Regions from separate parts of the Cupriavidus sp. WKF15 genome, predicted to be linked through region 3. Evidence: predicted binding sites of a transcription regulator. Region 3 holds the regulator's gene; each other region holds the start of a gene.

Region 1 (7,437 bases), 1.5 Mb from region 3:
CGGCACTTTCGACCGGAAGATGCACTGGCACGCCATGAGGCCGCGTCAGCATGGCTGGCCGAGCAACTGGCCCGGCCGTTCGACGGCAAGACCGTCGTCGTGACCCACCATGGCCCTGACCTCGGCAGCCTCGATCCGCGCTATTCGCACGACCTGGTATCCGGCGGATTCCTGTCACGCCGGCCCGACCTGGTGGCACAGGCCGACCTGTGGATCCACGGCCATACGCACACCAGCTTCGACTATTGCATCGACGACTCGCGCGTGGTGTGCAATCCGCGCGGGTATGTCAGTCGGCGTACGGGCGAGCTCGAGAATTCACGGTTCGACTGGTGCTGCGTCGTCGAAATCTGACCCTGACTCCGCTATCCGTGGCCAATGGTCAAGCCTGCACGCCGTTCGCATTGCGCCAACAAAAAAGCCCCGCATACCGATGCGGGGCATTGCCTCTGACGACGCGTGACACTAGCTGCAGACTGTGCCGCTCCCCGGATCCTGTCCCATGATTTCGCGCGGAAGGTAGGTCGCAAATCCCGGCACGGTCAATCCGGATCTTCCGAACCAGGCCGCCGGTGCGATCGTAGACGCGGACAGTCCGGTCACCGTGACCGAAACCCCTGTGCAAGACGTGCTGTCGCAGCTCGCACTGACACCGCCTGCGTCATACCAGGTAACGGAGACATTGCTGGCCGAGAGACTGGGGACAATCTGCTGCATGCGGCTGAGCACCGATCCCGATCCTCGTCCGCACACGACAGCCTGCCTCGCTCCCCATCGCGTCGCTTCCGCCACGGAGTTCCAGGTGTAGAGTACGCGCCCGAACTCCATGATCCCAAGCAACACCGCAAAGAAGATCGCTGCCACCAGCGCAAACTCCACCGCTGTCGCACCTCGCTGCCGTCTATTCATATGCCTGCCTCATCGTGGCTGAGATGTCGCTGAAGGAAATGGACGTCAGGGAGTTGCTGCCACCGGTGTAGAACCGCGTAAAGCCGAGAATGTCCACCAGCGGCGTAAACGTGTATCCCGAGATCCGGACCGTCACCGTATTGATGGCGGGATTGCTGCCCTGCCCCATGTTCGAGGTACAGGTCACATCCGCCGCGTCGCAGATGCTGACCATGCCGGTCGTCAGGCCGGGCACTAGGGGCGGCTGGCTGGCGCCCACCACCGGAGTGCCATAGACGGCCAGCTGCTGTGCCATGGCGTGCGCCGTCGCACTGCCCGCCGCCTGCGTACTGAGGTAGCGCGCCGCGTCGCGCACCGATTTCGTCAGCGTGTTGTACGTATAGATGGCCCGGCCGAACTCGGTGAGCGCAAAGCAGATCGCCAGCAGCAACGAGATCGTGATGCCGAACTCGACGAGCGCCACGCCTTTCTGTCGCTTTTTCATCGCTTTCCCCTACTCTACGAGCGCCGGGATCATGGGGCCGAAATTGCCGCCGGCCAGGCCGTTGGTCGTGCAAGGACTGCTGAAGCTTGCAGCGTTGCCGAGATATTCGAACTGCACCGTCAGCGTAGGGCCACTGATTGGCTGCAGCATGAGCATGCAGGCGAAATCGACGACTTTCGACGCGGTCGAAACCACCGGTACGATAACGAGGCGCCGGCTCATCCCGAGCTTGGCGTAGTCGCCCGTGCTGCCAGGCGCCGCCAGGTTCTTGTAACCACCTTTCATATTCAGGCCAGTGATGTTGTCACCCACCTGTACATCGGTGCTCGTATCCCCATAGCTTGCGAACGAAAGCCGCTTGGCCTTGAAGTTGGCGGCAGTGGGATCGGTGCCGCCCGAAGCGCCGTTATATGCGTTCCTGCCATTCGTCCAGTTCTTGCTCGTGTACGAATAGCCCGTAAAGTCAGGGCGCATCGCCTGCATGTCGCCGTTGTTCTTGTAGATGCCGAAGCGGCTGTTCCACTGGTCATCGACAGCAACCTTTGCGCCAGGCGTCCGAAGCGTATCGTTGACCTTCGAATTGCAGTAGCCGACCGACATTTCGTTCTTGGTTTCGTTGGCGTTCGTCGAGCCGTCCAGGTTGTACCAGCCCATCTCTCCCGGGCCGGCGGTCGTCGTCCCGTCATAGAGTACCGTGACCCAGTCTCCGACCGTGAAGCCATAGTCGGGTGCGGTACCACCGGTCTTGGGGAGCAGCCCGACGGGAATCGGGCAGGTGCTTTGCGCATGGGTGCGGGTAGCCACGCCCACGGCTGCCACCGCATTGCTGCTTGGCCCGCCGACCATCTTGATCAGGTAGGCCACGATCCCGCTGGTCAGGTGATTGCACTTGGCGTAGCGCGCATTGGCCACGGGCGCGAACGTCGAACTGAAGGTTCCGGTCAGCGAATCGCTGAACGTGACATCCGTGTCGACCAGCGATGCCGAGGCCTTCTGGTATTTGACCTTGTTGGCATTCCCGGCGGTCAGGCCGGCGCTGGTCGCGCGTGTCAGGGCATCCGCGGCGCCATCCAGCTCCTGCGCCGCCGCGAGCGCGCAGCTGTCGACCGCTGACTGCAGCTCGGTCTTCGCGACGAACATGGCCCCAAGGTCAATGATCAGGCCTGCCATGCCGAGCAGCACGGCAAGAGTCAGGCCCACAATCGGAAGAATGACCCCTCTTTCCTTCTTGTTGTCGTACCTGGACATATGGCTTCGCCCTTGGAAAATCATATAGGCACGGTCGGGCGGATGGTGGGAAAGCGCAATCCGTGCAAACAACCGGGGAACCTGCCCAAGCCCTACCGACGTACATGCATTCTTGGCGATGCGACTCGCAATTGGTATCGATCCAATGGTGGAACATGCCGGCAAGCGATCAGCCTGCAGGCGATGAAGAAATGAAACACGTGCACCCGGGAACGCGAAGCAGCGGGGTCGCACATCCATCTCGCAAAGGGCTTGGCGGGCACCACTGCATCGATAGTGGAAGCGGAGACACTTGCAGGGCGGCCGCGCCGTACCAAGGTGCCCGTGTCGAGGGCGTTCGCGCCTGCCGCATGTTGCAGACCTGATTCATACCTCTGGCGACAGCGCCGATGTCATCGGCCGGCCGCAAAGCAAAAACCCCCGCAAGCTCGCGCTTGCGGGGGTCTCTTCAGACAGCCTGCCCGTCAGGGCAGTCGGTCGGCACAAATTACATCATGCCTTCCATACCACCCATGCCGCCCATGCCGCCCGGCATTGCCGGAGCCGACTCTTCCTTCGGCGTTTCGGCAACTGCGCAGTCCGTGGTCAGCATCAGCGAAGCCACCGAAGCGGCGTTCTGCAGTGCGGTGCGGGTGACCTTGGTCGGGTCCAGCACGCCCATTTCCACCAGGTCGCCGTACTCGCCCGAAGCAGCGTTGTAGCCGTAGTTGCCCTTGCCTTCGATGACCTTGGCAACAACGACCGAAGCTTCTTCACCAGCGTTCAGCACGATCTGGCGCAGCGGCTCTTCCATGGCGCGCAGCACGATCTTGATACCGGCGTTCTGGTCGGCGTTCTCGCCTTGCAGACCCGAGATCGCAGCGCGGGCACGCAGCAGGGCCACACCGCCGCCGGGGACGATGCCTTCTTCCACCGCAGCGCGGGTGGCGTGCAGGGCGTCTTCCACGCGGGCCTTCTTTTCCTTCATTTCGACTTCGGTTGCAGCGCCAACCTTGATCACGGCAACACCGCCGGCCAGCTTGGCCACGCGCTCTTGCAGCTTTTCACGGTCGTAGTCCGAGGTCGCTTCTTCGATCTGGGCGCGGATCTGCTTCACGCGGCCTTCGATCGCAGCGGCGTCGCCGGCGCCATCGATGATGATGGTGTTTTCCTTGCCGATCTCGATGCGCTTGGCCTGGCCCAGGTCGTTCAGGGTGGCCTTTTCCAGCGTCAGGCCGATTTCTTCAGCGATGACGGTGCCGCCGGTCAGGATGGCGATGTCTTCCAGCATGGCCTTGCGGCGGTCGCCGAAGCCCGGGGCCTTGACGGCGGCGGTCTTCAGGATGCCACGGATGTTGTTGACCACCAGGGTCGCCAGGGCTTCGCCTTCGACGTCTTCAGCGATGATCAGCAGCGGGCGGCCAGCCTTGGCCACTTGCTCCAGCACCGGCAGCAGGTCGCGGATGTTCGAAACCTTCTTGTCGAACAGCAGCACGAACGGGCTGTCCAGCTGGACAACCTGCTTTTCCGGGTTGTTGATGAAGTACGGCGACAGATAGCCGCGGTCGAACTGCATGCCTTCCACGACTTCCAGCTCGTCGGCCAGCGACTTGCCGTCTTCGACGGTGATCACGCCTTCCTTGCCGACCTTGTCCATGGCTTCGGCGATGCGCTCACCGATCGAGGTGTCGCTGTTGGCCGAGATCGCGCCAACCTGGGCGATTTCCTTGCTGGTGGTGGTGGGCTTGCTGACCTTCTTCAGCTCTTCCACGGCGGCGGCGACTGCCTTGTCGATACCGCGCTTCAGGTCCATCGGGTTCATGCCGGCGGCGACGAACTTCATGCCTTCGCGCACGATCGACTGGGCCAGAACGGTAGCGGTGGTGGTACCGTCACCGGCGTTGTCGCTGGTCTTGGAAGCCACTTCCTTGACCATCTGGGCGCCCATGTTCTGCAGCTTGTCCTTCAGCTCGATTTCCTTGGCCACGGACACGCCGTCCTTGGTCACGGTCGGGCCGCCGAAGCTGCGCTCCAGCACCACGTTGCGGCCCTTCGGACCCAGGGTAACCTTCACTGCGTTGGCGAGGATGTTCACGCCTTCGACCATCTTGGCACGGGCGGCGTCGCCGAACACTACGTCTTTTGCTGCCATGTTCTGATTCTCCTAATTCTTTGCGGTGGGTGTCGTCGACAAGTGATTACTTGTTCACGACAGCCATGATGTCTTCTTCGCGCATGACCAGCAGTTCCTGGCCTTCGACCTTCACGCCCTGGCCGGCGTACTTGCCGAACAGCACACGGTCACCCACCTTCACGTCGAGGGCGATATTGTTGCCCTTGTCATCCTTCTTGCCCGGGCCGACGGCCAGCACTTCGCCTTGATCCGGCTTCTCGGCGGCGTTGTCGGGAATCACGATACCGGACGCGGTCTTGGTTTCATTGTCCAGACGCTTCACGATCACACGGTCGTGCAAAGGACGCAGATTCATACGGACTCCTAGATACAAAAGTGAGTTTTGATTCACAAGCGAGCCGCGATCAGAGTCGGCGGCCGCGGAATTTCGGGTACCGCAGGGAGCTGTTAGCACTCACCCCCAGCGAGTGCTAATTATAGGGACGGGGTATGGGCATTTCAAGACAGCGACTTGATGGGGGTTTTCCCTTGGTGGGTGTCGGGGGCCTTTGGTGACGCGGAGGCGAGGTGGCGAGGTGGCGAGATTCGCTCAACCCTGGCCCCTTACGGCTTCCCGCGCCAGCCTGAACTCCTCGCGCAATGTCCCCGGCTGTCACGCCGGCGCCCCGCCACGTCAATCCCGATGGCGATGGCCTTCCTAGAATGTTGACAGTTCATTCCGGGCACGCGGCGGTGCCCGCAACCGGTGACTGGCAACGATGGCGAACTCTGAGCGATTTCTGGTAACCGGGGCACTGGGATGTATCGGCGCATGGACGGTGCGCCGGCTCGTACAGGAAGGCGTGCCGGTCGTTGCCTTCGACGCGGACAACGACGTCCGGCGCCTGCGCCTGTTGATGGACGATGCACATCTGTCGCGCGTCGAGATGGTTCGCGGCGACATCACGGACCTGGGCCTGCTCGAGGCAACACTGGACAGGTATCGCATCACGCATGTGATTCACCTGGCAGCGCTGATTCACCCAAGGTTCAAGGCCGATCCTCCGCTTGGGGCCCGCGTCAACGTGCTGGGCGGCGTGAATCTGTTCGAAGCAGTGGCGCGGCGCGCCCAGCGGATCGCCGGCATCGTGTACGCGTCATCGATTGCGGTGTACGACAGCTGCGACGCGGCGAGCGATGCAACCATCCTGCACCATACCTGCGGGCATCCGACGACCCTCTATGGTGTGTTCAAGCAGGCAGAAGAGGGCATGGCGCGCGTGTATTACCAGGACAGAGGCGTCTCCAGCATCGGCCTTCGCCCGGCAACAGTCTTCGGCGCCGGAAGAGACTATGGCCTGACCGCGGCGCCCACCCAGGCCGTCCTGGCGGCAGCGCTCGCGCGTCGTTTCCATATTCCATACAGCGGCCGCAGCCAGATTCACTATGCCGACGACCTTGCGCGCATGTTCATCGCGTGCGCACGTTCCGGCTATCGCGGCGCTGACGTCTTCAATATGCAAGGCAGCGTCGCAGACATGGGCGAAGTCGTCGAGACGATCGAGTCGGTCATACCGGAAGCGCGCGGAACGATCACGTTCGCCGGGCCATCGCTCGGGCTTCCCGAAGACTACGACGCGACCGCGCTGGAGAACCTGATTGGTCCCCTGCCCCGCACGCCGCTGCGCGAAGCAGTAGGCGAGACCTTCAGACTCTTCCGCACCGGGATCGCCAGCGGAGCCATCCGCGACATCTGATCCCGTTTGCCGCCGCGGTGCCGTCGCGCCGCGATCTGCGCATTTCCCGACGCATTTCCCCGTTTTCCCGCACTGCCCCCGAGGGCATCCCCGCATTGGGCTTTCCCTAACTGTCCCGAAATGTCAAATATTTGCCCCTGAATGTTAAGACGCTTTGCATCGCCCGCCCATACTTCTGGCACGACTGCCGTCGTCCATGGCACCCATTTCGAGACCACACCCATAACGGGGAGACATCTATGCCAATCCGCCCTACCCTGAACTGCGTGCGCCGCGCCGCTGCCTGCGCTGTCCTGGCCCTGTCCATGCCCGTCGCCATGGCATGGACCAACAAGCCGGTCCGGGTACTGGTCCCAGCGCCTGCCGGCGGCACCATGGATGTGCTGGCACGCGTGCTGTCCGAAGCGCTCACGGCCGAACTGGGCCAGTCCGTGGTGGTCGACAACAAGCCAGGCGCCGGCGGCGGCATTGCGATGAACACGTTGCTGGGGGCGCCGGCCGACGGGCAGACCATCCTGGTGTCGACCACCAATGTGCTCACGGAAATCCCGCATGTGATGAAGGTCTCCTACGATCCGATGAAGGATGTGAAGCCGGTGGCCGCGGTGGCCAGGTCGACCCTCCTGCTGGTCGGGTCGACGGCCCTGCCGCCCAAGGACCTGCCGAGCCTGATCAGCTATGTGAAAGCCCATTCGGGCCAGCTCAGTTTTGCTTCATACAGTGCGGGCACGGTCGCCCACTATGCTGGCCTGATCATGAACCAGAAAGCTGGCATGGATCTGCAGCACGTGCCTTTTGCCGGCTCTCCGCCGGCGCTGACACAGGTCATGGGCGGACAGATCGCGGTGATGTACGACGGCATGGTGACCTCGCTGCCGATGATCAAGGCCGGCAAGCTGCAGGCCTATGCGCTGGCCGCGAAACAGCGTTCGCCGCTGCTGCCGCAA
Region 2 (7,437 bases), 1.8 Mb from region 3:
GGCCTGCGACGAGGCCTGCGCAAAGAAGCTGTTCACCATCCGCCAGATCCGTGCGGGCCAGGGCCAGGACCGGGAACGCATCGTGCCGGTCTGGCTGATCACGGATCAAGGCGCCGTCGATGAACGCCTGTCGGCGGCCTACAACGAGCCCTATGCCGGCGTGCGCTTCCTGCGCATGCCGCCTGACGTGGCACGGCAATGGCTGCCCGCGGCCGAGGGCGGCCGCATCGAAGACACCATCTTCCTGGTCGATCCGCTCGGCAACCTGATGATGCGCTTCCCGAAAGACCCCGATCCCAAGAAGATGAGCGGCGACCTCAAGAAGCTGCTCCGGGTCTCCCGCATCGGCTGAGGGGCGACACGCATGCTGCTTCAACTCGCCATCATCGGCGTCCTGATCGCGCTGTTCCCGATCTCGTACGTCCTGGTCCGCGGCGACCGCAACAAGTACCGCAAGCTGGTCTGGATCACCGCGTTCCTGACGCTGGACCTGATCATGTTCGGCAGCTTTACGCGGCTGACCGATTCCGGCCTCGGCTGCCCGGACTGGCCGGGCTGCTACGGCCATTCCAACCCGCACGCGGCCGTGGAGCCGATCCGCGCCGCCGAGACCGCGCTGCCGAGCGGCCCGGTCACGCTGGCCAAGGCGTGGATCGAGATGATCCACCGCTATTTCGCCATGGCGGTAGGCGTGCTGATCATCACGCTGATGGTGCTGGCGTGGGTCAAGCGCAGGGAGCTGAAGCAGTCGCCGTGGTTCGCCACTGGCGTGCTGCTGCTGGTGTGCGTGCAGGGCGCGTTCGGCGCCTTCACGGTGACCATGAAGCTGCAGCCCGTCATCGTCGTCACGCACCTGCTGCTCGGCATGAGCCTGCTGGCGGCGCTGATCTGGCTTGGGTCGTGCAATGACCCGCCGCATCCCGTGGCGCCGCAGGCCGGGGCACTGCGCTGGCCGGCGCGCGCGGCACTGCTGCTGCTGGTGATCCAGATCTTCCTGGGCGGATGGGTCAGCACCAACTACGCGGTGATGGCGTGCACCGATTTCCCGCTGTGCAATGGCCAGCTGGTGCCAGAGATGGATTTCACGCACGGCTTCACGCTATGGCGCCAGCTCGGCATGACGGCTGACGGCGACTACATCCCGCACGCGGCATTGGTGGCGATCCACTGGGTGCACCGCTGCTTCGCCGTGATCGTGCTGGCCTACCTGGCGTGGTTCGGCCTGCGCGCGCGCAGGCTGGAAGGGCTCGGCGGCGCGTCGCGCTGGCTGCTGGCCGCGCTGGCGCTGCAGCTTGCCACCGGCCTCTCGAACATCGTGCTCGACTGGCCGCTGGCGGCCGCCGTGCTCCATAACGGTGGCGCGGCGGTGCTCCTGCTGCTGTTGGTGCGACTCAACTACAATATAGGGCTCGCGACCCGACCCGCCGGCGCTGCCTCCAGCGTGCCGACTGCCGCTCGCGCCACATGAAAGACAAACTCCCTCCCGTGGTAACCGCAACACAATCCCATCCCGTGGGCCGGGTGCGTCACCTGGTCCGCCAATATGCCGCCCTGACCAAGCCGCGCGTGACGCAGCTCGCGGTGTTCTGCGCCATCATCGGCATGTTCCTGGCTACGCCGGGCATGGTGCCCTGGCGCGTGCTGATCGGCGGCGCCGCTGGCATCTGGCTGCTGGCCGGTGCCGCGTTCGCCATCAATTGCCTGGTCGAGCAGAAGATCGACGCGCTGATGCGCCGCACGGCCTGGCGCCCGTCCGCCACTGGCGAGATCACCACCACGCAGACGCTGATCTTCTCGGCCGTCCTCGGTGGCGCCGGCATGTGGCTGCTGCACGTGTTCGCCAACGACCTGACGATGTGGCTGACCTTCGCCACCTTCCTCGGCTATGCCGTCGTCTACACCATCCTGCTCAAGCCGGCCACGCCGCAGAACATCGTGATCGGCGGCTTGTCCGGCGCCATGCCCCCGGCGCTTGGCTGGGCGGCGGTGGCCAACGACGTGCCGGCCGAGGCCTGGTTCCTGGTGCTGATCATCTTCACCTGGACCCCGCCGCATTTCTGGGCGCTGGCGCTGTACCGCCGCGCCGACTACGCCAAGTCCGGGCTGCCGATGCTGCCGATCACGCACGGCGAAAAGTACACGCTGCTCAACATCCTGCTGTACACGCTGGTCATGATCGCCGCGACGCTGCTGCCTTTCGTCTACGGCATGAGCGGCTACATCTACCTGGCCAGCGCGCTGGTGCTGGGTGCGTGGTTCCTGAAGTACTCGTGGACGCTGTACCGCAACTATTCCGACGAACTGGCGCAGCGCACTTTCCGCTTCTCGATCCTGTATCTGTCCATCCTGTTCGCAGCGCTGCTGGTCGATCACTACTTCAAGTTCGTGCCGCAGCTCTGAGCGGTACCATGTCCGCGGCCTGCGACATCTTGTCGCGGCCGTGCTGCCGCGGAGCACGGATGGGCGATACTGTGTGCTGTCCTCGCCATCGCGGCACCGCAGCCTTGCCGGCGCCCCTGACCTCCAATCTCGCATGACCAAGCCAAGCCAATCCCAGGGGCTTCTTGCCTCGTTCCGCCGCTTTGCCGCGCTGGCCTTCCTGGCGCTGACCCTTGCCGCCTGCGGCCAGCAGAAGGCCTCGTTCCGTAATGTCGATATCAGCGGCGGGGCGGACTTCGGCAAGGATTTCTCGCTGACCGACCACAACGGCAAGGTCCGCACGATCGCGGACTTCAAGGGCAAGGTCGTGGTGATGTTCTTCGGCTACACGCATTGCCCCGATGTCTGCCCGACCACCATGGCCGAGCTGAAGGCGGTGATGGAACAGCTCGGCCCGGACGCCGACAAGGTGCAGGTGCTGTTCGTCACGGTGGACCCGGAGCGCGACACGCAGGCGCTGCTGGCGCAGTACGTGCCGGCATTCGATCCGCGCTTCCTGGGCATGCGCCCGGCCGATGATGCCGCGCTGCAGAAGTTGGCGAAGGATTTCAAGGTGTACTACGCGAAGGTGCCGGGTTCTTCGCCGAACAATTACACGATGGATCACTCGGCAGGCAGTTATGTGTTCGACACGGAAGGGCGGTTGCGCCTGTTTATCCGTCACGGGCAGGGGCCGGAGCCGATCGCTCACGATATCAAGCAGCTGTTGTCCTGAGTGGGTCAGGGATAGAGGGAAGACAGGGGTGGGTTTGTGGCTGTGACTGGCTCGACAACCCCAACCCCACCCCTTCATCCCCACCCCGGCAAAAAAAAAGGCCAGTCCAGAGGACCGACCTTTCACATAGCACATCCGGTTAACCGACCGCCGGGCGCTCAGGCAAACGCCTGCAACGCCCCCTTCATCTTCTTCATCGCCGCTGCCTCGATCTGGCGAATCCGCTCGGCCGACACGCCGAATTCATCCGCCAGCTCATGCAGTGTGGCGCCGCCCGAGCCGTCGTCCTCGACGTTCAGCCAGCGCGCTTCGATGATGCGGCGGCTGCGCTCGTCCAGGCGCGCCAGCGCGTCTTCCAGGCCCTCGACCTGCATGCGGTCGTGGCGCTTGGCCTCCAGCACGCGCGTCGGCTCGTTGTGGTTGTCCGCCAGGTAGGCGATCGGGGCGAACTCTTCCTCGCCGTCGTCGACCTGGCCTTCCAGCGCGAGATCACCGCCCGACAGGCGGGTTTCCATCTCCATCACCTCTTCAGGCTTGACGTTGAGCTCGCGCGCAACGGCTTCGACCTGCTCCGGCGTGAAGGTATGCGCGCCCTGCTTGTGGCTGCGCAGGTTGAAGAACAGCTTGCGCTGGGCCTTGGTGGTCGCCACCTTGACCATGCGCCAGTTCTTCAGCACATATTCGTGGATCTCGGCCTTGATCCAGTGCATGGCGTATGACACCAGGCGCACGCCCTGGTCCGGGTTGAAGCGCTTCACGGCCTTCATCAGGCCGATATTGCCTTCCTGGATCAGGTCGGCGTGCGGCAAGCCATACCCAAGGTACTGGCGTGCGATCGACACCACCAGGCGCAGGTGGGACATCACCAGCTGGCGTGCGGCATCAACGGAATCATGGTCGCGCAATTCGCGCGCAAGGCGTTGCTCATCCTCGGCGGTGAGCAGCGGGACCCGGTGGACCGCCTGGATATAGCTTTCCAGGTTGCCCACGGTGGCCGGGAAGGTCAATGCAAAGCTTCCGGCCTGCTTGGGCGCCGTCGGCAGACGGCTGTTCATCAGGGTTCGGTCGGCAGACAAGACTGCGTTCACTATCAGTAGCTCCTTTCGCATCCGGCGTTTCGGTTGCCGGCGCGCCGCTCCGGGTAGGAGGGCACAGCATTGCAACACATCTTAGCACTCAAGCCGGGTGAGTGCTAATTGGAGTCCTTGAGGCCTTGATAGTTCCTGATGATTGTCATCTATCTTTGGATAGCATTGTTTGCATCAGGCTACTTAAGCTGCATATCGGCAGGCCGGATATCCTCGATTAGAGGCCTGTCGCGCCCCGGGGTTCGCACCGCCCGCCGGAATACTGTGTTGCGCGACCCGCTACACTGACAGTGCTGGCGCGAGCGCGCTACTGCCATCAAGAGCCTGCCCCACGATCCGGAGGACCTATGTCTGCCATCGAACACTTGCTCAAGCCCCATGTGCGGGACCTGGGCGATTTCACCGTGCGTCGCCTGCTGCCTGCCGGAGCGACCCAGACCGTCGGCCCGTTCATCTTCTTCGACCATATGGGCCCGGTGACGCTGCCTCCAGGCCATGGCGCCGATGTGCGCCCACATCCACATATCGGCCTCGCCACGGTGACCTACCTGTTCGATGGGGAGATCATGCACCGCGACAGCCTTGGCAGCGAGCAGGTCATCCGCCCCGGCGACGTCAACTGGATGACCGCGGGCCACGGCATTGTCCATTCGGAGCGTTCGCCCGAGTCCGTGCGTGAAGCCGGCGCGCGCTTGCATGGCATCCAGACCTGGGTGGCGCTGCCCAAGGATCACGAAACCGTGGCGCCGTCGTTCTTCCACCATCCAGGCGCCACGCTACCGAAGATCGAGCAGCCGGGCGTGCGCATGACGGTCATTGCCGGAGATGCCTTTGGCCACACTTCCCCGGTCAAGGTATTCAGCCGCACGCTGTATGTGGCGATCGAACTGGATGCCGGTGCCAGCGTGGAGATCCCGCCCGAGCATGCCGAGCGGGGCATCTACCCGGTCGACGGCAGTGTGGCGCTCGACGGCGAGGTGCTGCCGGCGGAGCACATGGTCGTGCTGGCGCCAGGCCAGACGGTCATGCTGACCGCCACAGCGCCGTCGCGCGTGATGCTGCTCGGCGGCGACCCCACCGACGGCCACCGGTTCATCTTCTGGAACTTCGTGGCCAGCAGCAAGGAAGCGATCGAGTCCGCTTCGCAGCGTTGGGAGGACGACGCCTTCCCCCATGTTCCCGGCGAGACCGAGCGCATTCCGCTGCCGCCCCGCAAGCCATAGGCGCCGCTCAGAGCGGGCTGGCCCACGCCACGCGCGTTCCCTGGCGCAGGCATTCCTGGATCGCCCGCACTTGCGTGGCGATCGGGGCAGGTACCGGCACCGCACCGTCCATCACCTTGCGCGTCCAGGCCGCCGTGTTGGCCACGTCGCTGCCCTGCGGCAGGTCGGGCACATCGGCAATCGAGCCGCTGGTCGGGTTGACAAGGGTTTGCTGGTGTCCGTCATGCAGCCAGTCAATGCGGCTGCTGCGGCGCGCGTCGGCCACCACCTCGCCTTCGGTGCCGCGCGCCAGCAGTACATTGGCGGGCTCATGCGAGAAATAGTCGGTCAGCGTTTCGCGGTACTCTGGGTGCGTATAGCTGTACAGGCGCAGCGCCTGCGCCGGTGAATGCTCACCAACCGGTTGCAGCATCTTGGCCACCGTGTGGGACGAATTGCGCAGGCCGATGACATTGCGGCGATCCAGCAACTGCGCCAGCCCCGGCGACAGCACATCCACGGGCACTACCGCCAGCGGCCCGTTGATGCCATCACCATCGCGCAAGCGCGTGGCGGCTTCGTCGGTGGAGGCGCACAGCGATACGCCGAGCGCCTCGAACAGGGCCAGGCTGGTTACGCGGCCCTGGAAATCGCGGGAGCCATGCACCAGCACCGGGATCTCCTCGCGCGCCAGCAGCAGGGCCAGCAACGGCACCAGGTTGGGCTGCTTGCGCGCGCCGTTGTAGCTCGGGATGACCACGACCTGGCGGTCGCCCGGCGCGGCCAGCGGCAGGCAATGCGCGTGCGCGGCCTCGAGCATGCCGGCCAGTTCGTGCGGGGCTTCGCCCTTGATGCGGTAGGCCATCAACACGGCGCCCAGTTCCAGGTCCGATACGCGGCCGGCCAGCATGGCGTCGAACAGGGCTTGTGCGTCTTCACGCGGCAGCGCGCGGGCGCCATTCACGCCGCGGCCGATTTCCTTGATATAGCGGGCCGCTGAAAACGGGCCCGCGGCAGGTGTGGCGTTGGATGTGGTCATGGGCGAGCGGCGTGGGGTGATTGGAGGTATCGCTTCATGATAGCGGAGCGCCGCCGCCACGCCCATGGAGGCAGGCGCGTCCGTGGTTGGTCAGGCCGCTTCCTGCAGGGCCGGGTTGCGCTGCTTGCGGTAGAGGAAATCCAGCACCGCCGTGCGGCAGGCGTGGTAGTCCTTGTCCTCGGCCAGCGCCACGCGGTCGCGCGGACGCGGCAGGCCGGCGCTGAGGATCTCGCCGATCGTGGCCGCCGGGCCATTGGTCATCATCACGATGCGATCGGCCAGCAGCACGGCCTCGTCCACGTCGTGCGTGACCATGACCACGGTGCTGCGGGTCTGCTCCACGATCTTCAGCAAGGCATCCTGCAGGTGCGCGCGCGTGAGCGCGTCGAGCGCGCCGAACGGCTCGTCCATCAGCAGCACCTTGGGCGCCATGGCCAGCGCGCGCGCAATGCCCACGCGCTGCTTCATGCCGCCCGAGATCTCGTGCGGGAACTTGCCCTCCGCGTGGGTCAGGCCCACCAGCGCCAGCGTGTCGTGCGTACGCGCCTTGAGCTGCGCCTTGCTTTCGCTCGCGCCGAACACGCGCTCCACGCCCAGATGGACATTGTCGAAGCAGGTCATCCACGGCAGCAGCGAGTGGTTCTGGAACACCACCGCGCGCTCCGGCCCGGGGCCGGCGATTTCTCTCCCTGCGCAGATCAGCGCACCGGTGGTCGGCGTGGCCAGGCCCGCGACCAGGTTCAGCAGCGTGGACTTGCCGCAGCCTGAATGGCCGATCAGCGTGATGAACTCCCCCTGCGCGATCTGCAGGTTGATGTCGCGCAGCGCCACGAACGGCCCCTTGCGCGTCCTGAAGGTCTGCCCGACGTTTTCGATGCTGACGAACTTTTCCATGGCGATTTCCGTTGGGTTTGCGCGCGGTGCAGTCAATGGTTGCCGTAGCTGAAGCGACGA
Region 3 (7,437 bases):
TCCAATACGTCAACGTCAACCAGTAGGACCACGCTGGCTGACGTTGATCGTTCAACGCGGCCGTACCGGCGCTTGCCGGTACGGCCGCGTTGTCGCATTCAACCCCGAAAATCGTCAATGCGCCGCCGGTCCCGCTTGGTGGGCCGGCCCTGCAACTGCGATGCCGGCTCCGGCTGGTAGCGCCGCTGCTCCATTTCGGCATGACGGCGTGCCTGGCTGTCCTCGGTTTCCGCGTAAAGCGTCTGTGCCACCGGCGCCGGCCCGCGCGCCTGGGCAATGCCTTTCACCACCAGTTCCCAGCGCTGCTGGTGGGCTTCCAGCACGACCCTGTCGCCGGGCCGGACCTCGCGCGAGTTCTTGCACGGCTGGCCGTTCACCGTTACCTTGCCACGCTCGACGGCTTCGGCCGCCAGTGAGCGCGTCTTGAAGAAACGCGCGCACCAGAGCCACTTGTCGATGCGCAGGCGCGCATCCGGCTCGAAACTGACATTCATGCTGCGGCTCCCCGGGTCTGCGCGCGACTGCGGCGCGCTTCGAGTTCATGCGGATGCGGCATGTTCAGCGGCCAGCCCTGCAAATGCTGCAGCGCGATTTCCGCCATTGCCGCGATCCAGGGCTGTGCATCGTTCATGCACGGGATGAAATGGAACTGCTTGCCGCCCGCCACCATGAATTCGGTCTGCCCTTCCATGGCAATTTCTTCCAGGGTCTCGATGCAGTCGGCGGGAAAGCCCGGACAGAACACGTCGACCCGGCCGGCGCCGACCTTGCCCAGTTCCGCCAGCGTGGGCGCCGTATAGGGCTGAAGCCATTCGGCCTTGCCGAAACGAGACTGGAACGTTACTTGATATTGACCCGGCTGCAGGCCCAGCGCATCACCGAGCAGGCGTCCTGTCTTGAGGCACTCGCAATGATAGGGATCGCCCAGTTCCAGCGTGCGGCGCGGCACGCCGTGGAAGGACAGGATCAGCTTGTCGCCGCGCGCAAAATCCGGCATGCCGTGCTGGGCCCAGTACGCGCCGACCTGCTGGTGCAGCGCCGAAATATAGGCCGGATGGTCATGGAAATGCTTCACGAATCGAAGCTCGGGCTGGTTGCGCCACTGGCCGAGCACGCGGAACACCTCGTCGAACGCGGTGGCCGTGGTAGTGCCGGAGTATTGTGGATACATCGGCAGCACCAGCACCTGTTCCGTGCCCTGGCGGCGCAGCGCCTCCAGCACGGACTCGACCGAAGGATTGCCGTAGCGCATCGCGCAGGCGACCGTGACCTCGTAGCCCTGCTGGTTGAGCAGGCGCTGCAGCGCGTGCGCCTGGCGCTCGCTGTATACAAGGAGCGGCGATCCCGTCATATGCGCCTCCCGCAGCCAGATCGACTCGTATTTGAGGGCCGAGGCGCGCGAGCGCAGCGGCAGGATCACGCCATGCAGCAGCGGCAGCCAGGCCAGGCGCGGGATCTCGACCACGCGCGGGTCCGAGAGGAACGCCTTCAGGTAGCGCCCCACCGCCTTCGGGGTCGGCGCATCGGGCGTGCCCAGGTTGACCAGCAGGATGGCCGTGCGCGGCGCCTGGCCGTGCTGGTAGGCCGGTTCGGGAGAAAACGTCATGTCGCTTCCGATGTGGCCGGGCGGCCGGATGCCGCCGGGCGGTGGAAATGGGGACACAAAATGGGGACGCAGACTGTGTGACCCGTCGGACGGGCCCTAGTTCTGGCTCAGTGCGCTCGACAGCAGCCGTGCCGTGATATCGACGATCGGGATCACCCGCTCGTAGGCCATGCGGGTCGGTCCGATCACGCCCAGCGTGCCGACGATCTGGCCGTCCACCTCGTACGGCGCGGTGATCACGGCCATGTCTTCGAGCGGCACCAGCTGGCTTTCGCCGCCGATGAAGATCTGCACCCCCTGCGCATGGCTGGACACGTCCAGCAGCTGGAGCAGGCTGGTCTTGTGCTCGAACATGTCGAACAGCCGCCGCAGCTTGTCCATGCTGGAAGCCAGGTCCTCGACTTCCAGCAGCTTGCGCTCGCCGCTGATGAAGACGTGGTCGTCCTCTTCCTCCATGGCGCTGCTGCCGGCCTCGACGGCCGCCTGCATCAATTGCGACATGTCGCGCCGCAGGTCCCTCAGCTCCACGCGCAAATGGTCGCGCACCGCATCGAAACTCATGCCGCCGTAGTGCGCGTTGAAGAAGTTCGCTGCTTCGATGAGCTGCGCGGGGGTGTATGGCAGCTCCGTCTGGATGATCCGGTTCTGCACATCGCCCTCGGGGCTGACGATGATCAGCAGGATGCGCTTGTCCGACAGCCGCATGAATTCGATCTGCCGGAACGACTGCGCGCGCCGCGGCGTCATCACCACGCCGGCGAAATGCGAGAGGTTGGACAAGGTCCGCGCGGCCGCCGTGATCATGCGCTGGGGGCCGAGCTGCTGGCCGCCGAGCTGCCCCTGGATCTGGCCGGCCAGCTCCGTCATTTCCACGCCGCCGCGCTCGATCGGCTGGACGGTCAGCATAGTGTCGACGAACAGGCGATACCCTCGCGGCGTGGGAATCCGTCCCGCCGACGTGTGCGGACTGGAGATGAAGCCCATCTCCTCCAGATCGGACATCACATTGCGGATGGTGGCCGGCGACAGGTCCAGCCCGGAATACCTGGACAAGGTCCGGGAGCCGACCGGCTGCCCTTCGGCAATGTAGCGCTCAATCAGGGTCTTGAGCAGCGTTTTCGAACGTTCATCCATGATGCCCCGATTTTACGCAAGTTTTACCGCTTCGGGCGCCTGGCAGGCCCGCCGCACATGGCGCGCGCGCCCCATGCTGACAACGGTCACGGCGGTATGGTCTAATCCCCGCATGTCTGCCCCCCCCAAAACCAGCGCCTTGCGCACCCCATTCAAGACCGTGGCCCTCGTGGGACGGTACTCGACTGCCGGCATCGAAGGCCCGCTGGAGGAGCTCGCTTCCTACATCCTGCGCAATGGCCAGGATGTCGTGTTCGAGCGCGAGACTGCCCAGGCCACCGGGCTGACCGGCTATCCCGCTCTGACCCCCGAGGAAATCGGCCGGGAAGCGGACGTGGCCGTGGTGCTGGGCGGGGACGGCACGCTGCTCGGCATTGCGCGCCAGCTCGCCGGCCACAACGTGCCGCTGATCGGGGTCAACCACGGCCGTCTCGGCTTTATGACGGATATCCCGCTCGAGGACGTGCAGTCGGTACTGCCCGACATGCTCGAAGGCCGCTACGAGGCCGAGACCCGGCTGCTGCTAGAGTCCAGCGTGGTGCGCGACGACAGCCGCATCTTCTCGGCGCTGGCCCTGAATGACGTAGTGGTCAACCGCTCGGGCATTTCCGGCATGGTCGAACTGGCGGTGTCGGTGGACGGCAATTTCATGTACAACCAGCGTTCGGACGGCCTGATCGTGTCGACCGCCACCGGTTCGACCGCCTATGCGCTCTCCGCCGGCGGCCCGATCCTCCACCCGACGCTGTCGGGCCTGGTGCTGGTGCCAATCGCGCCGCACTCGCTGTCCAACCGGCCCATCGTGCTGCCGCACGATGCCGAGGTGACGATCGAGGTGGCGACCGCGCGCGATGCCAGCGTCAATTTCGACATGCAGTCGCTCACCTCGCTGCTGCCGGGCGACCGCATCGTCGTGCGCCGCTCGAAGAAGACCATCCAGCTGCTGCACCCGGTGGGCTACAACTACTACGCCACGCTGCGCAAGAAGCTGCACTGGCACGAATACCCGACCGAGGACAACCGCCTCTGAGCGTCCTGTCCCGTCCCGACCGAACCCTTCCACCGCCACGATGCTGCGCAGCCTGTCCATCCGCGATTTCGTCATCGTCGACACGCTCGACCTCGATTTCCAGTCCGGCTTCACTGTCTTCACCGGCGAGACCGGTGCCGGCAAATCGATCCTGATCGACGCGCTTGCGCTGGTGCTGGGCGAGCGCGCCGATGCCGGCATCGTGCGCGAAGGCGCCACGCGCGCCAGCATCAGCGCCACCTTCTCGACCCACCCGGCGCTCGATGCGTGGCTCGACGAGCGCGAACTGGGCAGCGAGGAGGACGGGGACTCGCGTACCGTGCTGCTGCGGCGCACCGTGGACGCCGGCGGCCGCAGCAAGGCCTTCATCAACGGCGCGGCCGCGACGCTGGCCCAGCTGCGCGAGATTGGCGATCAGCTCGTCGACATCCACGGCCAGCATGCCCACCAGCTGCTGCTGCGCCCCGACGCCCAGCGCCTGCTGTTCGATGCCCACGCCGGACTGACCCAGCAGGCCGGCGCCGTGGCCGAGTCCTGGCGCGCGTGGCGCGCCTGCGTGCGCCAGCGCGAGGCGGTCGAGCACCAGTCGCGCGAAATGCAGCTCGAACGCGAGCGGCTCGAATGGCAGGTCGGCGAGCTCGAGAAGCTCGCGCCACAGCCCGGCGAATGGGAAGAGATCCAGGCCGAATACAATCGCCTGTCCCATGCGGCTGGCCTGATCGACGGCAGCCGCGCCGCGCTCGATGCCTTGTCCGAAGCTGACGGCTCCGTGCTGTCCGCGCTCAATTCGATCGTGCACCGGGTGCAGCAGCTCGCCGACGTCGATCCGGCGCTGCGCGACGTGCTCGCCGCGCTGGAGCCCGCGCAGGTGCAGGCCGAGGAAGCCGCGCATTCGCTCATGCGCTACGTGGACCGGCTGGAACTCGACCCCGAACGGCTCGAAGCCGTCAACGAGCGCATGCAGGCACTGCATGCCACGGCGCGCAAGTACCGCCTGCCGCCCGAACAACTGGCCGACGAACTGCTCGCGCGCCGCCAGCAGCTCGACGACCTGCAGTCGGCGCAGGACATCAACAAGGTGCTGGCGCGCGAGGCTGCCGCCAAGGCCGCCTACCTGACGCTGGCCCAGCACCTGAGCCTGGCGCGCAAGGAAGCCGCCGAGGCACTGTCCAGGGCCGTCACCGAAGCCATGCAGGGCTTGTCGATGGCGGGCGGCAGCTTCGTCGCCGCGCTCAACGCGCTCGAGGAAGGCCAGAGCTTTGGCCTGGAACAGGTGGAATTCCTGGTCGCCGGCCACGCCGGCGTCAGTGCCCGGCCACTTGCCCGCGTGGCCTCCGGCGGCGAACTGGCCCGCATCAGCCTAGCGATCTCGGTCATCACCAGCGAAGCGTCGCCCACGCCGACGCTGATCTTCGACGAGGTGGACACCGGCATCGGCGGCGCAGTGGCCGAAGTGGTCGGCCGGCGCCTGCAGGAGCTCGGGCGCGCACGCCAGGTCCTGTGCGTGACGCACCTGCCGCAGGTGGCGGCGCAGGCCGGGCACCATCTGCTGGTCAGCAAGGAAACCACCGGCGACGGGTCCGGCTCGGTCACGCGCTCGCGCATCCGCGCACTCGACGCCGCCGGCCGCGTGGTGGAAACCGCGCGCATGCTGGGTGGCGCGACGGTGACCGCCACCACGCTCCAGCACGCCGAGGAAATGCTCGCGCAAGGCGCGCGTGCGGCCAGTGGCGGCAAGGAAGGCCGGCGCTCGCGACGCAGCGCAGGCTGAGCCGGCAAGCGCCCGAGGGCCGCTGGCAACCTCCGCCGCCTACTATTCACGCATTCACAGGAGCAAACCATGACCCGCCCACTGCCGTCCGCCGGGCGCGCTTTCGTGCCGGCACTCGCCGCCGCCGTGGCTGCCGCCGCGGCACTGCTGGCGCTGCCCGGCTGCCAGGCGCAGCCCAAGGCATCGCAGCCTCCGCGCGGGGCCATTTCGACTGACCGCGTGGTGGGCGACATCATGGTGCGCTTCACCGCGCCCGACGTGAATGTCTCCGAAGAAGCCGGCAAGCTGCTCGATGCCATCGAAGGGCCGATCCGCTACGTGGTCAAGCGGCCGCTGTCGGGCGGCGTGTGGCTGGTGACGGCCATCAGCGCGTCGCCGGATGCCACCATGGACCAGGCACTGGCGACCTTGCGCGCCGCGCCGCGCATCGGCACGGCCGAACCCGACCGGGTACTCAAGCCCAACCACACCATGCCGGTCGGCCGCGACATGCCGGCGAGCTGAGCGGTCATACCACCCTACTCGGCCGGGTTAAGCCTTCGGCACACTTGCGGAATCCGGCCGGATCGTATTCGCTTCATAGCACTCCACCAACCCTTTTGGCGCGCACCGGGAGAGTGTCCATGCTGCACTTGTCGCACCATATTTCAAGGCGCAGTTGCGCCGCTGCCCGTCGATGGTCGGCCACGGTGCTCGTGGGCCTGTGCTGGGCGATACATGCCCCCGCCACGCTGGCGGCCGGCACGGTTCAGGCCGCACCCGCCTATACCGGCAATGTCATCGTACGTTGGCGTGACGCCAGCATCACGCCCAGTGCCTCGGCCGCGAACGGCGCGCCCGGCGCAATGGCCGGCGCCAAGCAGGGCACCGCGGCCGCGGAAGACCGCCTGCAGCAGTTGCGCAGCCACTCAGGCGTCAATCTCGCCGTGTGGCGGAGCATGGCCGGCAATATGGAACTGCTGGGCACAGCCGACGGCAGCACCCCTGATCCGGAGGCATTGGCGGCCAAACTGCGACAAGATCCAAGCGTCGCCGACGCCGTGCCTGACCGCTGGCTGCATCTGCACGACACGATTCCCAACGATCCCGAATTCGCCTCAGCCCAGCCCTACATGATGGGCACGGGCACCGCCATTGGCGGCGCAAACCTTCCCCACGCGTGGGACCGGTCGCGCGGCAGCACGAACATGGTGGTCGCGGTGCTCGACACGGGCTACCTGCCCCACCCTGACCTGGCCGGGAAATTCCTGGCCGGATACGACTTCATCAGCAGCGACACCATCTCCAACGACAACCAACCCGGCCGCGACAGCGATGCCACGGATGCGGGCGACAATGTACCGGTGGGCTTCCTCTGCCCTGGCAGTTCCACGGCGACCACGGTGGCCACGCCTAATTCCTGGCATGGCACGCGCGTGGCGAGCGTGCTCGGCGCCGTGACCAACAACGGACTCGGCATTGCCGGCGTCGACTGGAACACGCGCATCCTGCCGGTACGGGTCTCCGGACGCTGCGGCGCCCTGCTCTCCGATACCGTGGACGGCCTGCGCTGGGCCGCCGGCATCAGCGTGCCCAGTGTGCCGGACAACCCCAACCCTGCGCGCGTGGTCAACATCAGCCTTGGGGGCGGCACCTGCACCAGCATCGAACAGCAGGCCATCAACGACGTAGTCGGGCGCGGCGTGTCCGTGGTCGTGGCCGCCGGCAACAGCGCCGGGGTGCTCGAAGCGCCAGCCGATTGCAGCGGCGTGATTGCCGTGACCGCCCATGCCAACGATGGCGAGAACGCGAGCTTCGCCAATGTGGGGTCGAAGGTCACCATCAGCGCGCCCGGCGGTGGTTGCGGCAACTCCAAGGTGGTGAACGGCGCGTGCACGACGACCGTGTCGGTCATCC

What was found. Region 3 encodes HrcA, which represses chaperone genes, less so after heat shock. Its sites were predicted from a motif close to TTAGCACTCNNNNNNNNNGAGTGCTAA; they were not measured.
Region 1: a site for HrcA is predicted at 5,202-5,228, ahead of groES (co-chaperone GroES). Genes of this name have one in related genera too.
Region 2: a site for HrcA is predicted at 4,324-4,350, ahead of rpoH (RNA polymerase sigma factor RpoH). Genes of this name have one in related genera too.

Annotation. Positions count from the first base shown of each region.
Region 1 covers NZ_CP119572.1:770,885-778,321, reverse strand. Annotated here, with positions in the region: gene CupriaWKF_RS03735 (metallophosphoesterase) at 1-354, shown strand, start outside; gene CupriaWKF_RS03730 (TadE family protein) at 466-909, opposite strand; gene CupriaWKF_RS03725 (TadE/TadG family type IV pilus assembly protein) at 902-1,393, opposite strand; gene CupriaWKF_RS03720 (pilus assembly protein TadG-related protein) at 1,403-2,641, opposite strand; gene groL (chaperonin GroEL) at 3,129-4,772, opposite strand; gene groES (co-chaperone GroES) at 4,819-5,109, opposite strand; gene CupriaWKF_RS03705 (NAD(P)-dependent oxidoreductase) at 5,513-6,490, shown strand; gene CupriaWKF_RS03700 (tripartite tricarboxylate transporter substrate binding protein) at 6,730-7,437, shown strand, end outside.
Region 2 covers NZ_CP119572.1:373,740-381,176, forward strand. Annotated here, with positions in the region: gene CupriaWKF_RS01790 (cytochrome C oxidase subunit I) at 1-352, shown strand, start outside; gene CupriaWKF_RS01795 (COX15/CtaA family protein) at 365-1,468, shown strand; gene cyoE (heme o synthase) at 1,465-2,400, shown strand; gene CupriaWKF_RS01805 (SCO family protein) at 2,534-3,154, shown strand; gene rpoH (RNA polymerase sigma factor RpoH) at 3,313-4,209, opposite strand; gene CupriaWKF_RS01815 (pirin family protein) at 4,590-5,465, shown strand; gene ybiB (DNA-binding protein YbiB) at 5,473-6,483, opposite strand; gene CupriaWKF_RS01825 (ABC transporter ATP-binding protein) at 6,574-7,377, opposite strand; gene ntrB (nitrate ABC transporter permease) at 7,410-7,437, opposite strand, start outside.
Region 3 covers NZ_CP119572.1:2,300,192-2,307,628, forward strand. Annotated here, with positions in the region: gene CupriaWKF_RS10735 (hypothetical protein) at 1-26, shown strand, start outside; gene CupriaWKF_RS10740 (RNA-binding S4 domain-containing protein) at 99-494, opposite strand; gene hemH (ferrochelatase) at 491-1,606, opposite strand; gene hrcA (heat-inducible transcriptional repressor HrcA) at 1,703-2,740, opposite strand; gene CupriaWKF_RS10755 (NAD kinase) at 2,853-3,770, shown strand; gene recN (DNA repair protein RecN) at 3,811-5,541, shown strand; gene CupriaWKF_RS10765 (hypothetical protein) at 5,611-6,045, shown strand; gene mprA (MprA protease, GlyGly-CTERM protein-sorting domain-containing form) at 6,165-7,437, shown strand, end outside.